2 regions of the Anaerostipes sp. Marseille-Q3525 genome follow, and region 2 is predicted to be linked to the other one. Evidence: a T-box and tRNA genes for the amino acid it is inferred to sense, from the RefSeq annotation. Region 2 holds a T-box; the other holds one or more tRNA genes.
What was found. The T-box of region 2 lies ahead of pheS (phenylalanine--tRNA ligase subunit alpha). A T-box ahead of a tRNA ligase gene usually reads a tRNA of that ligase, here a tRNA-Phe.
Positions count from the first base shown of each region.

Region 1: it has a tRNA-Phe gene. The T-box ahead of pheS (phenylalanine--tRNA ligase subunit alpha) is inferred to sense a tRNA for this amino acid. The anticodon was not compared.

Region 1 covers NZ_JAGTTT010000002.1:92,563-100,544, reverse strand. The annotation lists gene KE503_RS01745 (ABC transporter ATP-binding protein) at 1-542, opposite strand, end outside; gene KE503_RS01740 (ABC transporter permease) at 559-1,452, opposite strand; gene KE503_RS01735 (ABC transporter substrate-binding protein) at 1,550-2,557, opposite strand; gene malQ (4-alpha-glucanotransferase) at 2,758-4,191, opposite strand; gene KE503_RS01725 (NAD(P)-dependent malic enzyme) at 4,292-5,446, opposite strand; tRNA gene KE503_RS01720 (tRNA-Gly) at 5,599-5,669, opposite strand; tRNA gene KE503_RS01715 (tRNA-Phe) at 5,676-5,748, opposite strand; gene KE503_RS01710 (HD domain-containing protein) at 5,821-6,303, opposite strand; gene KE503_RS01705 (HAD domain-containing protein) at 6,333-6,833, opposite strand; gene KE503_RS01700 (glycyl-radical enzyme activating protein) at 6,922-7,854, opposite strand; gene KE503_RS01695 (glycyl radical protein) at 7,841-7,982, opposite strand, start outside.
Region 2 covers NZ_JAGTTT010000039.1:1,287-9,268, forward strand. The annotation lists gene KE503_RS13055 (DMT family transporter) at 1-707, shown strand, start outside; gene KE503_RS13060 (family 1 glycosylhydrolase) at 630-1,517, opposite strand; T-box leader at 1,606-1,837, shown strand; gene pheS (phenylalanine--tRNA ligase subunit alpha) at 1,934-2,953, shown strand; gene pheT (phenylalanine--tRNA ligase subunit beta) at 3,008-5,428, shown strand; gene KE503_RS13075 (AAA family ATPase) at 5,580-6,761, shown strand; gene KE503_RS13080 (hypothetical protein) at 6,938-7,909, shown strand; gene KE503_RS13085 (helix-turn-helix domain-containing protein) at 7,924-7,982, shown strand, end outside.

The sequences.
Region 1 (7,982 bases), on a different contig from region 2:
GGATCAAGGGCTGCTGTGTGTTCGTCTAATAATAGCAGGCTTGGTTTCTTTAGTGTTGCCATAAGCAGTGTCAATGCCTGTCTCTGACCTCCGGATAATAGTCCTACTTTAGATGTCATTCGATCTTCTAGTCCTAAGTCGAGCATTTGTAATTTTTCTTTAAACATTTCTTTTTCTTTTTTTGTGATTCCCCAGCTTAGGCCTCTTTTCTTTCCTCTACGGTTTGCCATTGCCATGTTTTCTTCAATCTGCATACCTGCTGCCGTTCCCATCATTGGGTCCTGGAATACTCTTCCTAACATGTAGGCACGTTTGTATTCTGGAAGATCTGAAATATCCTTGCCATCTAGAATGATCGTTCCTTGATCGATCGGATAGACTCCTGCTACCATGTTGAGTGTTGTAGATTTTCCGGCCCCATTTCCTCCGATGATCGTTACGAAGTCCCCAGGATCTAAGTGAAGATTGACTCCATTTAATGCTTTTTTCTCATTAATCGTTCCTTTATTAAATGTTTTATGTACATTTTTAATTTCTAACATAACTTTGCCCCTCTTTCTATGCTGGTGTCCTGCGGTGTGAATATTTTGATTTGAGAGCAGGAATACCGAGTGCTAATGCTACGATGATCGCTGTGAATAATTTCATATCATCGGTACTTAATCCGAAATGTAAAACAAGTGAGATGATCATACGATATACCATTGCTCCTCCGATCAGTGATGCAAGGATATAAGCAAAGTTAAAACGTTTTCCAAAGATAACTTCTCCGATTACAATGGATGCAAGACCAATTACAATAGATCCTGTTCCCATTTTGATATCTCCGTATCCTTGGTTCTGGGCTACTAAAGCTCCAGATACTGAGATCAGTCCATTAGAAATCACCAATCCTAACACTTTGGATGTATCTGTATTGCCCCCTAAAGCACGTACCATAAATTCATTGTTTCCTGTTGCCCTAAGTGCACATCCAATCTCTGTTCCAAAAAACCAGTACAGAACTGCGATCACAATGGCTCCAATAATGACTCCAACTACCAATGTTGCCAGTGTCTGATCTACTCCTAACAGATCCATTACCTTTGTAAATGCAGTGTCTTCTCCAAGTAATGAAACATTTGGCCCTCCCATAACTCTGATATTAACGGACCATAATGCGATCATTGTTAAAATACCTGCTAAGATCGCAGGGATCATAAGTTTCGTGTGCAGCCAGCCTGTAACAAGTCCTGCTAACATTCCTCCTACAAGTGCAAATAATAATGTTACAAATGGATTGACTCCCCTTGTAATAAGGATTGCACTGATACATCCACCGAGTGCAAATGTTCCATCGCAGGATAAGTCTGCGATATCTAAGATCCTAAATGTAATATAAACTCCCAGTGCCATGATTCCCCATAATGTTCCTTGGGCTAATGCACTATAAAGATTTGTAATTAATGCCATTTTCTACCTCATTTCTAAATGCACAGAAGTGCCTCCCGCAAATCGGAAGACACTTCCTGATCTTCTTGTAATCTTACATGCAAGAAAATCTTATTTATTATTCTTTATCTGTCTTTTTCTGTGTTGTTACCATCTTAGCTTCTTTTTTTAACTTCTCTGGAATCTTAATTCCTAATGTCTTTACTGTGTCTTTATTGATGATCAGATCCGCATTTTCCTGATATTCAATTGGCATATCTTTTGGTTCAGCTTTTCCTTCTAAGATCTTTACTGCCTGCTTTGCTGTCTGCTGTCCTAACTTGTAGTAGTTAACTCCGTATGTTGCAAGTCCTCCACCTGTACACATTCCTTCTTCAGCTACGATAAATGGAATCTTAGCTTCATTTGCTACCATGGATACTGTATTGATTCCTGCTGCGATCATGTTGTCTGTTGGTGAATAGATTGCATCAACTTTACCTTTTAAGGATTCTACAACCTGACGGATCTCACTGGATTCTGATACTGTTGCATCGATTGTTGTTAATCCTAATTTCTTTGCTTCTTTCTTCGCAAGTCCTACCTGGAATTTGGAGTTTGCTTCTGCAGAACAATATAACATTGCAACTTTCTTTGCATTTGGAATTAATTCTTTTAATAGATTCATCTGTTTTGCTACTGGTGTTAAATCTGATGTTCCAGATACGTTTGTTCCTGGTTTTTTATTTGATTTCACCAGTTTGGCATCGGCTGGATCTGTAACAGCTGTTACTAAAATCGGAATATCTTTTGATTCATTGGCCATTGCCTGTGCTGCTGGTGTTGCGATCGCTAATACAAGATCGCACTTATCTGTGACAAATTGTTTGGCAATTGTCTGACAATTTGACTGTTCATTCTGTGCGTTCTTATATTCAATCTTGATCTTGTCTCCGTCTTTATATCCAGCTTTCTCAAGACCATCCTTAAACCCTTTGTAAGATGCATCTAAAGCATCATGTTCTACTAACTGAACGACTCCGATCTTCTTCTGGTCTGAACTGTCTTTCTTGCTTGAGCAACCAACCATTGTGGATAATGCTAATGCAGCAACTAATCCTGTTGCCATGACTTTCTTTAATCTCATATTTTTCTCCTCCTTAATATCGTTCCCGATTGCATTCCTTGACTTTAAACTTCTGAACTTTAAAACTTCAATGCTTTTATGTACTAAATTGTAGCACTATGATTTTGTGTCGTCAAGCTAATTTTATTGCTTTATTTCTATGCAAAAAAGGATGAAAGATTTCCCAAATTCTTTCATCCTTTTTCTTCTATCAATTTCTTCTATTGCTGTGCTTCTTCGGCTGCTTTCTTCGCATTCTCTTCTGCAACTGTACGATATTTTATTGTCAGTGTTCTGATCAGTTCTTTTAACTCATCTGTTAACTGCTCTTCTTTCACTCTCCACTCCCAGTTACCACCTACCGTAGATGGTGTGTTGATCCTTGCTTCATTTCCTAATCCAAGATAATCCTGAAGTGGGATGATCACCATATCGCTTCGACTCTCTAATGCAAGAGAAATCAAGTCTAAATGTACAGTTCCTGTTCTCTCGATCGTACTGTATTTTAAATAATGCTCTAAGAATTTCTTATCATCTTCTGATAATGTTTCGTGCCATCCAACAACCGTATCATTGTCATGTGTTCCTGTGTATACAACACTATTTTCTTTGTATTTATGTGGAAGATAGATGCTGTCATCATATGCTCCAAATGCAAATTCCAGAACATTCATTCCTGGGAATCCTGTATCATCTAGAAGTTTATGCACACTGTCTGTTAAGAATCCTAAGTTCTCTGCGATAACTTTCTTCTCACCAAGTTCTTTCTTCATTACTTCAAAGAAATCCATTCCTGGACCTTTGACCCATTCTCCATTAACAGCTGTCTCGTCTTCTGCTGGAATCTCAAAGTATTCATCGAATCCTCTGAAATGGTCTAATCTTAAAATATCATATAACATAAAATTATGACGTAAACGTTTCATCCACCATTCGTAATCTGTTTTCTTATGATATTCCCAGTCATATACAGGATTGGACCATACCTGTCCATCTTCTGCAAATGCATCTGGAGGGCATCCTCCAACAACGGTTGGCTTTCCTTCTTCATCAACTTTAAATAATTCTTTGTGATATGTAAAGGCTGTTCCGTCCAAGGCTACATAGAATGGAAGATCTCCTACGATCTGAATTCCTTTATCATTGGCGTATTTCTTTAACTTGAGCCATTGTTTATGGAAATAATATTGACAAAAAGCGAAATAACTCTCTGGCAATTTACTCTTTTTCTTGCTCATATACTCTGTATATTCTCCAAGCCAGTACTCATTGTCTTTGACAAATTTCTTATACTCTTCGTCTGGATGGAATCTGAAATAAGCCTTTCTTAATAGTTTTCTATGATTCTGTCTTACTGTATCATAGTCAACTTTCCCCTGATTTTCTTCCTTGATCGATTCGAGTTCCTTTTTCTTAAGCAGTCCTTCTTCAAGTAGTTGTTCTAAGTCAATATAGTATGCACTTCCTGCAAAACTTGAAAACGAAAGATAAGGAGAATTTCCTGCTCCGATCGTTCCTAATGGAAGGATCTGCCAGTAGTTCTGGCCTGCTTCTTCTAAAAAGTCTACAAATTTATATGCTTCTTTTGAAAAGCATCCGATTCCGTAATCTGATGGTAAACTAAATATTGGTAATAATATTCCACTTGTTTTCATTGAATAAATTCTCCTAATTTTTTCTCATGATGCAATATAGTATATCACAAAACATACTCCTTGAACAGAAGTGCCCTTGTACTTAATTTAGTTCTATGGCTTATTTCTGGCTTTCTTCTGCAACAGCTTTTGCTACGGCTTTGCATACTCTCTCATCGAAAGCTCCTGGAATGATATATTCTTCATTTAATTCATCATCACTGATAATACTTGCGATTGCTCTTGCTGCTGCCATCTTCATCTCTTCTGTGATCTGTCCGGCTCTTGCATCTAAGGCTCCTCTGAAGATTCCTGGGAATACTAATACGTTGTTGATCTGGTTCGGAAAGTCAGATCTTCCTGTTGCAATCACCCTTGCTCCACCTTTTTTCGCTTCATCTGGCATGATCTCTGGTGTTGGGTTTGCCATTGCGAAGATGATCGCATCGTCTGCCATTGTAGATACCATCTCAGCTGTTACGATATTTGGTGCGGAAACTCCGATAAATACATCTTTATCTTTGATGATCTCCGTTAATGGACCTGTCTGTTTATCTTTGTTTGTGATCTCTGCCATCTCTTTCTGGGCTGGGTTCATCCAGTCTTCTCCTGGGCATAATGCACCTTTCTGATCAACTAATACTACATTTCCAGCTCCGAACTGTAATAATAATTTACAGATAGAGATTCCTGCAGATCCTGCTCCGTTGATCACGATGTTGGCATCTTCCATTTTCTTTCCGACAAATTTTAAGGCATTTAATAATCCGGCTGCTACAACAATGGCTGTTCCATGCTGGTCATCATGGAAAACCGGGATGTCTAATTCTTCTTTTAAGCGGCGTTCAATTTCAAAACATCTTGGTGCGGAAATATCTTCTAAATTAATACCACCGAAACATGGTGCGATATTTTTGACTGTCTTGATGATCTCTTCTGTGTCTTTTGTATCAAGACAGATTGGAAATGCATCGATATCTGCAAATTCTTTAAATAAAAGGGCTTTTCCTTCCATAACAGGCATCGCTGCTTCTGGCCCAATATCTCCAAGTCCTAATACAGCTGTTCCGTCAGATACGACAGCGACTAAATTTCCTTTTGCTGTATAGCGGTATACATCTTCTTTATTATCACGGATCTTACGACAAGGTTCTGCAACTCCTGGTGTGTAAGCTGTGCTTAGGTCATCTCTTGTCTTTACTGTTACTTTAGAACGTACTGCGATCTTTCCTTTATTTTTTTCGTGCATTTCTAATGCCAGTTTGTTGTAATCCATTTTTGTATCTCCTTTATGGTATGATGTTTCAGATTTTTGTTCTTTTATTATTGTATCATAACATAATTTGATTGACCATGTTTTTAAAAATATGGTATAATAGAAAATTACAATAAAAAAAGAAGAATGCATAACATTCTTCTTAATAAAAGAGCGGGTGATGGGAATCGAACCCACGTGATCAGCTTGGAAGGCTGGAGTTCTACCATTGAACTACACCCGCATACAATGCCCAGAGCCGGAATCGAACCAGCGACACGAGGATTTTCAGTCCTCTGCTCTACCGACTGAGCTATCTGGGCAGTTAAGTTGTTGTCTCATTTCTGCGACTTCTATACTTTATCATATTCCTCGTGTCTTGGCAAGCTTTTTTTTCAAAAAATTTTATTTATCAGCCAGATTCCTGTTTTTGTCTTAAAAATCTTGTTTTTTACGGACTCAATTGTCTCTTTGGAACTTTGTTCTTCCGCAAGATTTACAAGGAAATCTGCTTCTACAAGAATCTGATAGTCGATTCCATCGATTTGATCATATGTGTGATGATGTCCGATCAGATAGCAGACTCTCTCTATTTTTGTTTTATCGTACTGTAAGTCTTTCAACATCTTCTGCGCGATTGCTGGCCCTTCAATCTCCTGATATTTTCCTGCACTGCTGTTATATTTTTCTTCGCTTATTTTGATCCCAATATCGTGTGTTAATGCAGCCACTTCAAGAATATCTAAAGTTTTCTTATCTAATCCTTCCTGTTCTCCGATCAGTTTCGCATATGCGTGTACTTTCAGGAAATGCTGGATTCTCTTTGGGTCTCCTTTGTAATAATCGATCATTGCTGTTGTCACTTGATTTTTGTCCATCTGTCCAATCCCCTTTGATACTTTCTTATTTAATATTTTCTGAAAAAGCTAAATAGTCTTTTTTTATTTAATATCCTGATCGCTCTGTCTGCATCTTCTGCTCGTAATCCACCTGTACAAAAATCTGTCTTTACCAGATGCTTATCAAATCCATGTCTATACCATTCGTAGTCTCCATCATCTAATATGACAAATCCTTCAATCTTCTCTTCGCACTTATCTAACCAGTCTTTGATCTCGTCTTCTCTTCTTCCACTGCTTAGATATTCTGTCTTATCTATGATCTTTAGATCGTATTTTGCTAAAATATCAACCAGGATCTGACACCAGTCCTGTACTGCATCACTGTGTTCTGCCCATCCATATCTCCAGGAAGATGATAAAACGATCTTGGCTCCTGTTGCATCTACGATTTTCTTCAAATTCTTAATATTCTCCTCGTCTACGGAGATCAATTGGGCATCTTCAGATTTTTCAAATAACTGCTGCGAATTTAATACTCCATCTACGTCCAGAAATATAACTTTCATGTCTTTATTCCCCCTTTTACCTTTACGGCTATAAGACATGGTCCTTGTTGAGTATTATACTCTCTTTTCTCGAAAACGTAAATCCTTTTCAAATTTGCTCATTTATAATATTTTCTAATCCACCCTCAATTGCCCAATTCTTAAATTCCTGCATCTGTTCTTTCGTGTACAATTTAGGATTTTCTTCAAAACAGTATTCTTTATCTACCAAATGATATTTGGCTTCTGCCAGTGGATTATAGTTTAAGATTTCATAAGAAACATACTGATAGATTCCATTTAAATATTTTGCAATCCCTTTGATGTTCTCTCTGGTTGCAGTCATGCCTGGAATCATCGGTGTTCTTATGATCACTTTGTTTCTATTTGATGTCTCTAGTAAGTATCTGATATTCTCTTTGATCTTGTGATTTGAAACCCCTGTATAATGCATATGATCTTTCTCTGTTGCTAACTTAAGGTCTGCAAAGATACGATCTAAATATGGAAGAATTTCTTTGATCACTTCCTGCTCTGCATAAAGAGATGTCTCAATCGCAGTGTGGATTCCTTCTTTTTTACATGCTTTTAACAGCTCTTTTGTAAACTTCCACTGTAAAAGTGGTTCCCCACCTGAGATCGTAACCCCGCCGTTTCCGTGGCGGTAAAATGGATTATCTTTGCGGATTTCTTCCATCACCATCTCCACAGTCATCTCTCTGGAATCCATAGCGATCGCTCCCGTTGGACACCACTCAATGATCGTATTCCAGTCTTCATTTTTGTCAGGATGAAGATGAATCTGGTCTTCTTCCAGTGTAACTCCGTGTTCTTTTGATTTAGCAATACAAGTTTTACAATGTATGCATCGATTTTCAAAATAGATTGGTCTTTTGCGAATGGAAATTCCTTCTGGATTCTGACACCACACACATTTTAAAGGACATCCCTTTAAAAAGACTGTAGTACGGATCCCATCTCCGTCGTGCGTTGAAAATCTACGAATATCAAATACTTTTCCTGTCATCTTAAATATCTCCATAACTTGTTCTTGCGATGATCTCATTTTGCAGTTCATCGGCAAGTTCTGTAAAGTAGGCTGTGTAACCTGCAACTCTGACAGTCAATCCACGATATTGTTCTGGATTCTTCTTTGCTGCAAGCAGGTCT
Region 2 (7,982 bases):
ATGGAAAAGTAAAGAAAAAGATGACGAGTTCCGAGAAAAAAAGATTAATGATCGGGGGAATCTGCTGTGGAATTGCGCTTGCAATAGGAAGTACACTTCAACAATTTGGAATTATGTACACAACAGTAGGAAAAGCAGGATTTATCACAGCTTTTTACATTATTATCGTTCCCATTCTTGGTTTGCTATTAGGAAAAAAATGTGGATTATCTGTCTGGATCAGTGTTATGATTGCTTTGATCGGACTTTATTTTTTATGTATTACAGATGGCTTTTCGATTGGGAAAGGCGATAGTTATGTATTTTTAGGTGCATTGGCATTTGCGATTCATATTTTAGTGATCGATTATTTTACACAGTTTAATGATGGAGTAAAAATGTCATGCATTCAGTTTTTTTCCTGCGGAATAATCTGCTTTATTCCAATGATACTGTTTGAGCATCCAGAGATCAGTACGATCTTACTTGCATGGAAACCAATCTTGTATGCAGGAGTACTGTCATGCGGAGTTGGATATACATTACAGATGGTTGGACAGAAGAACATGAATCCAACAGTGGCCTCCCTGATTTTAAGTCTGGAATCCGTGATATCTGTGATCGCAGGATTTTTAGTATTGCATCAAAACTTAAGCCAGAGAGAATTGATAGGATGTGCGCTGATGTTTATAGCGATTATTCTGGCACAACTGCCAGGGGAAAATTGATTTGAAAATATAGTAGTGTATGCTTTCTTTATCTGGTTTGTAGCGCATGATATAGATAACTAATTTTACGATTTTTCCTACTAACTTTGCATAACGCATGGCATCGTGATTGATATCATCATTTTGTGCGTTGATAATATGAAAAGCAATATTTGCAGCTTCTTCTTCTGGAAGATCAACTGCTAGTCTATAACGATCATAAAGTTCAATTAATGCAATTCTAAGACCAACAGTAAGTTGAGTTGCAGCAACATCTTCTGGGGCACAAGTATAAGGATATGTCATTAATTTAGTAATCATAGAACCAATTTTTGCATCTGGAACGATTTTGCGTAACAATATAGCAGCTTTTGCAGCAGCTACAAACTGATGGTGCAATGCTTGATAACAACACTGTGTTTCGCCTTTTTCTCCACAAAGATCTGGAATGATACTAGCAGTAATAAAGGAGTGACGATGGATACTGTCAATTTCATTAAATGTGAGCCAATATTTTACATATTCTCCGTAATGCTCAAAACATGTCTTTGCGTAGCGAAGGAATCCATGACGTTTTGGATAGTAAGTATCATCCATATCATCGTGAATACGTTTGCTTGAAATCGTAACGTGGGCTTTATAATCTTTTATGCCTACATTCCATGCTCCTTCTAATTGAACAGTGTCTAAACCAATGTGCATTAAAATTTCTGCACCATTGTCAGCAGTCATAGCAATCGCATGTTTGGTGTCATATACAGTTGCAATCACACAATCACATGGAGCATAAATAGCACTGTTTCCGCATATTTCAGGAGAAATTTTAAAAATTGATTATATGAATATAACAGAAATTTGGTATCTATGGATAAAAAATCACAATTGACAAACCCCTAAAGGTGTTATAAAATAAGTAACGTTAAAGGCATTGATGGTGCACAGTAAGAAGCTACATAGCTTCCGAAATTCACACCGTAGCTGTATCTCTGAATGCGATGCAATATACATTTTCACATCAGGCATCAGTAGGAGATAACGGAGTCTGCCCGTTACGCAGAGACTTAAGTGCTTATGGTAATTAAGAAGACGTTTAACGATACCATAGGAATTAGGGTGGTACCGCGAGTATATAACAAGAACTCGTCCCTTTGCGGACGGGTTCTTTTTCTTTTATTTAAATATACAGAAAAAGAAAAATGAACCTGATCCGAGAATATAGAAAAGATCAATAAAGGAGAACTAAGCAGATGAAAGAGAGATTAGAGGCAATCAAGAAAGCTGCCTTGGAGAAAATCGAGCAAGCAGATGCAATGGAGAGCTTAAATGATATCCGTGTATCTGTACTGGGTAAAAAAGGTGAATTAACTCAGGTATTAAAAGGAATGAAAGACGTAGCCAAAGAAGAACGTCCGATCGTTGGACAGATGGTTAACGATACCAGAGCAGTCATCGAAGAAGCATTAGAAAAAGAGATGACTTTATTAAAGAAAAAAGTCCGTGAAGAGAAAATGAAACGTGAAGTCATCGACGTTACATTACCTGGAAAAACTCATGAAAAAGGACATCGTCATCCAAACCAGATCGCTCTGGAAGATTTAGAGAGAGTATTTATCGGTATGGGATACGAAGTTGTGGAAGGACCAGAAGTAGAATACGATAAATACAACTTTGAAATGTTAAATATCCCAGCAAACCATCCTGCAAAAGATGAACAGGATACATTTTATATCAACAAAGATATCGTGTTAAGAACACAGACATCTCCAGTACAGGCACGTATCATGGAAACAGGGAAGATGCCAATCCGTATGATCGCACCTGGACGAGTATTCCGTTCTGACGAAGTTGATGCAACACATTCTCCATCGTTCCATCAGGTAGAAGGATTAGTTGTAGATAAAGGAATCACATTTGCAGACTTAAAAGGAACCTTAGAGCAGTTTGCAAAAGAATTCTTCGGACCAGATACAAAAGTAAAATTCCGTCCACATCATTTCCCATTTACAGAGCCAAGTGCGGAAGTAGATGTTACATGTTTCAAATGCGGTGGAAAAGGATGCCGTATGTGTAAAGGAAGCGGATGGATCGAGATCTTAGGATGCGGAATGGTTCACCCACACGTACTTGAAATGTGCGGAATCGACCCAGAAGTATATTCAGGATTTGCATTCGGAATCGGACTAGAGCGTGTCGCATTATTAAAATACGAGATTGACGATATGCGTTTGTTATACGAAAACGACAAGAGATTCTTATCACAGTTCTAAAAAACGATAAGAATATTTCGAATAGAGAAGATAGAATAAAGGAGAATAAAAGTAATGGATACACCAATTTCATGGATCAAAGCTTATGTGCCTGATCTTGATTGCACACCACAGGAATATGCAGATAAAATGACATTATCTGGTTCCAACATGGAAAGTGTCACATATTTAGATAAAAACTTAGAAAAGATCGTAGTCGGAAAGATCGAGAAGATCGAGAAACATCCGGATGCCGATAAACTGATCATCTGCCAGGTAAATGTCGGAGATGAAACTATTCAGATCGTAACAGGAGCACCAAATGTATCAGAAGGAGACTTAGTACCAGTTGTCTTAGACGGTGGACGAGTAGCCGGAGGACATGACGGTGGAAAGAATCCAGAAGATGGAATTAAGATCAAAAAAGGAAAACTTCGTGGAGTAGAATCTTTTGGTATGATGTGTTCTATCGAAGAACTTGGAAGTTCCAGAGATATGTACCCAGAAGCACCAGAATATGGAATCTACATTTTCAATAAAGATGTGAAACCGGGAGACGATGCAGTCGAAGCTTTAGGACTTCGTGATGCAGTTGTCGAATTCGAAATCACATCAAACCGTGTAGACTGTTTCAGTATGATCGGTATGGCAAGAGAAGCAGCCGCTACATTTAAGAAAGACTTCTATCCACCAGTCGTTACAAAGACTGGAAATGATGAAGATGTCAACGATTATATTAAAGTAAGAGTTGAAGACGTAGACCTTTGCCCAAGATACACAGCAAGAGTTGTGAAAAATATCAAATTAGCTCCATCACCAGAATGGATGCAGAGAAGATTATCTGCAATGGGAATCCGTCCGATCAATAACTTAGTTGATATCACAAACTACGTGATGGAAGAATACGGACAGCCAATGCATGCATACGATCTTGATACAATTGCAAACAAAGAGATCGTTGTCCGCCGTGCAAAAGCAGGAGACAAATTCACTACATTAGATGGTGAAGAAAGAACAATGGACGAAAATGTCTTAATGATCTGTGATGGAGAAAAAGAAATCGGTATCGCAGGTATCATGGGTGGAGCAAACTCTATGGTAACAGACGACATCAAGACATTATTATTCGAAGCAGCATGCTTTGATGGAACAAACATCCGACTTTCTTCTAAGAGAATCGGTTTAAGAACGGATGCATCTGGTAAATTCGAAAAAGGATTAGACCCAGAAAATGCAATGGCAGCGATGGATCGTGCATGCCAGTTGATTGAAGAATTAGGAGCTGGAGAAGTTGTTGGAGGAGCCGTTGACGTTTATCCAAATCCAGTGAAACAGATTCGTCTTCCATTAGAAGTAGACAAGATGAACGCTCTTCTTGGGACAAATGTATCCAAAGAAGAAGTATTAGAATATTTTGCAAGAATCGAACTTGGATACGATGAAGCAACAAACGAAGTGATCGTACCATCCTTCCGTCAGGATCTTCACCGTATGGCAGACCTTGCAGAAGAAGTTGCAAGATTCTACGGATATGACAACATCCCTGTTACATTACCAAACGGAGAATCCACAGCCGGTAAGAAACCATTCAAGATCCGTGTCGAAGATGTCTGCAGAAATGTAGCAGAACAGAACGGATTTAGCGGTGGAATGACATATTCTTTCGAAAGTCCAAAAGTATTCGATAAATTATTATTACCTGAAGATGCAAAAGAACGTCAGGCAATCGAGATTTCAAACCCATTAGGAGAAGACTTCAGTATTATGAGAACGGTTTCCTTAAACGGAATGTTAACATCTCTTGCTACAAACTTAGCACACAGAAATAAAAACGTAAGACTATACGAATTTGGAAATATCTATATTCCAAAAGCATTACCATTAACAGAATTACCAGATGAAAGAATGCAGATGACACTTGGAATGTACGGAGAATGTGACTTCTTCACATTAAAAGGTGTTGTAGAAGACATACTTGATTCCCTTGGATTAGGTGGAACATCTGAATATACACCAACAACTAAACATCCATTCTTACACCCAGGAAGAGCTGCAGATGTCACAATCGATGGAGAAAAGATCGCTTACATCGGACAGATCCATCCAGAAGTTATGGATAACTACAACATGAAAGGCGAAGTCTATGTAGCAGTCATCGACATGCCAACATTAGTACCAAAAGCAACCTTCGACCGCAAATACGAAGGAGTAGCCAAATTCCCAGCAATGAAACGTGACTTAAGTATGGTTATGAAGAAAGACATCTTCGTTGGACAGCTTGAGAAGATCTTCAAAGACAAAGGTGGAAAACTTCTTGAATCCTACGAATTATTCGATGTCTACGAAGGAGACCAGATCGAAAAAGGATACAAATCCGTAGCATACTCCTTAACATTCAGAGCAAAAGATCGTACATTAGAAGATGCAGAAGTATCTAAGATCGTTGAGAAGATTCTTGATGAACTTAAGAAATTAGGCGTTGAATTACGTGCTTAATTGTGCTTGAAAATAAAATAAAGTGAGAATTAAAATCCTCTGGCAGATAATATTGTCAGGGGATTTTTTGAAATTATATATAGCAAAATTGGAATTTACCATCATTTGTGTTAATATAAAAATAAAAGAAAGGAAACGAGGTGACAGCAGAATGGGAATTTATCTAAATCCGCCAGCAGACGGCTTTGAAGATATTTTAAAAGATGATATCTATGTGGATAAAACAGAATTGATTGCATATACCAATCAGGTTCTGGGAACAACAAGAAAGCTTACATGTTTCAGCAGACCAAGAAGATTCGGAAAATCTTTCGCAGCCCAGATGTTAGTTGCCTATTATTCAAAAGGTACAAAATCTGAGCATTTATTTAAAGACTTAAAAATTGCAAAAGATATAGAAGAAAAAAGCCATTACAAACAATATTTAAATCAATGCGATGTCCTATTCTGGGACATGACATGGTTTATTACCAATGCCCGGAATATCGAAGATACGGTAAAAGATCTTCAAAGAAAAATAATTTTCGAATTAAAACGAGAGTTTACAGACTGCATAGAACAAGAAACAATAGCACTTCCAGAAGCACTCCTGCAGATCAGTGCGGTCACAGGACGAAAGTTTTTTATCATTATCGATGAATGGGATGCGTTATTTCGAGAAGCCCAAACAGATCAGAGACTGCAGGAAGAATATATCCAGTTGTTAAGAGGATTGTTTAAAGGGATACAAGTTTCAAGATTCTTAAGTGGAGCCTATATGACAGGAATTCTTCCAATCAAAAAATACGGAACACAATCAGCATTAACTGATTTCTACGAATACACGATGCTGGAACCAGGACCATTAGCAGAATTTGTAGGATTTACAGAACAAGAAGTCAAAGATTTATGCAAAGAGCAGCAAATCGATTTTGAACAGGCAAAAAAATGGTACGATGGCTACTGCTTCGGACAGACAGGACATATTTATAATCCGAATTCCGTAATGAAAGCAATATTTAACAAGCGATTCAGCAACTACTGGACCCAGACAGAGACATATGAATCACTAAGAGTTTATATCGACTTAAACTTTGACGGCTTAAAAGATATGATAGTAGATCTGATAGGAGAAAAACACTGCAGAATCGATACAGGATCATTTCAAAATGATATGACATCACTGAAAAATAAAGATGATGTATTAACATTATTGGTACATTTAGGATATTTAGCGTATGATATTGATCAAAAAGAAGTTTATATTCCAAATGAAGAGATCCGTCAGGAATTTATTAGGGCGATTAAGAACGGTAAAAGACAGGAACTAGTTAAAACCAATAACCTAAATTAAAGAATAGAATTATAGAAATAGAACCGAGACCATATGAGCTCGGTTCTATTTCTATAATTCTATTCATCTACAACTTAAGTCAATGAAACTTTCTTCAAAAAATTATTGTTTTTCAATAATTTCCATGCTACAATAATCTTGAAATTATCGAAAAACAATAATTGGAGGTGGATAGGATGAAATCAAACATAAATAAATTAATCCTGATCGAAGTCATCGCAGGAATCCTTCTTGCATTCATAGCAAGCAAAATCCTGCATATGACAGAAGCACTGCAGATCATGTACTTACCATTTGAACTCATAGGAAAAGGACTAAGAGTTTTATCCCTAAGTTCAGCAATAGGAAATGTCATCGCGATCATCATATACGCAGCCATTTCAATGATACCGGCAATCTATGTCATCTATCAGAGAAAAAGAGGAAGAACACACAAAGAAGACATATTATTTGTTGCATTCACAGGACTATTATTTTATTCCATGTATATGTTCATCAATCCAGGACTCATGTATCAGAAAATGCCAGACATTTTTTCAATGGACCAAAGCAGTCTGATTGTAATGAAAATTATTTACGCATTCATCGTTTACAGCGTCCTGATCATGTGGTTGATCATGAAAGCGATCCGTTTTCTTGGAGATGACAGCCAGAAGAATTGGAAAAGCCGCTTGTATTTTGGGATGAAAGGACTGATTGCTGCACTAGTCAGTTATTACACGCTTTTGATCACATATGCAAAGACATTTGAACTGCTTCATAAGAGCGAAAATAAACTGCAAAATGTATCTTCGATAGAATGGTTTAAATCAGTATTACAGTTATTACCAATCATTATGACAATCCTGCTATTTATCAACATCATTCATGTAGTAAAAGCAATCGAAGATCATAAGGAAGAGCAGCAGATGATGACAGTGGCAAGACTTGCAGGTGTCGCAAAGGTTACCGCAGTGGTTACAGTCATATCAGATTTTATCCTGAATTTTTATCAGTTTTTGCTTGGAGCGACTTTACAGAATGTAAATGTCACGTTTGCGCCAGACGTATCCATGGAACCATTGATCATAGCATTTGGAGCATTGATCTTCCATGAATACTTCAAGCGGACCAAACAGCTAAAAGAAGAAAATGACCAGTTTATATAGAAGGAATGATAGTTATGGCAATTAAAATACATTTGGATGATATCTTAAAAGAGCGAAATATGACATCCAAAGA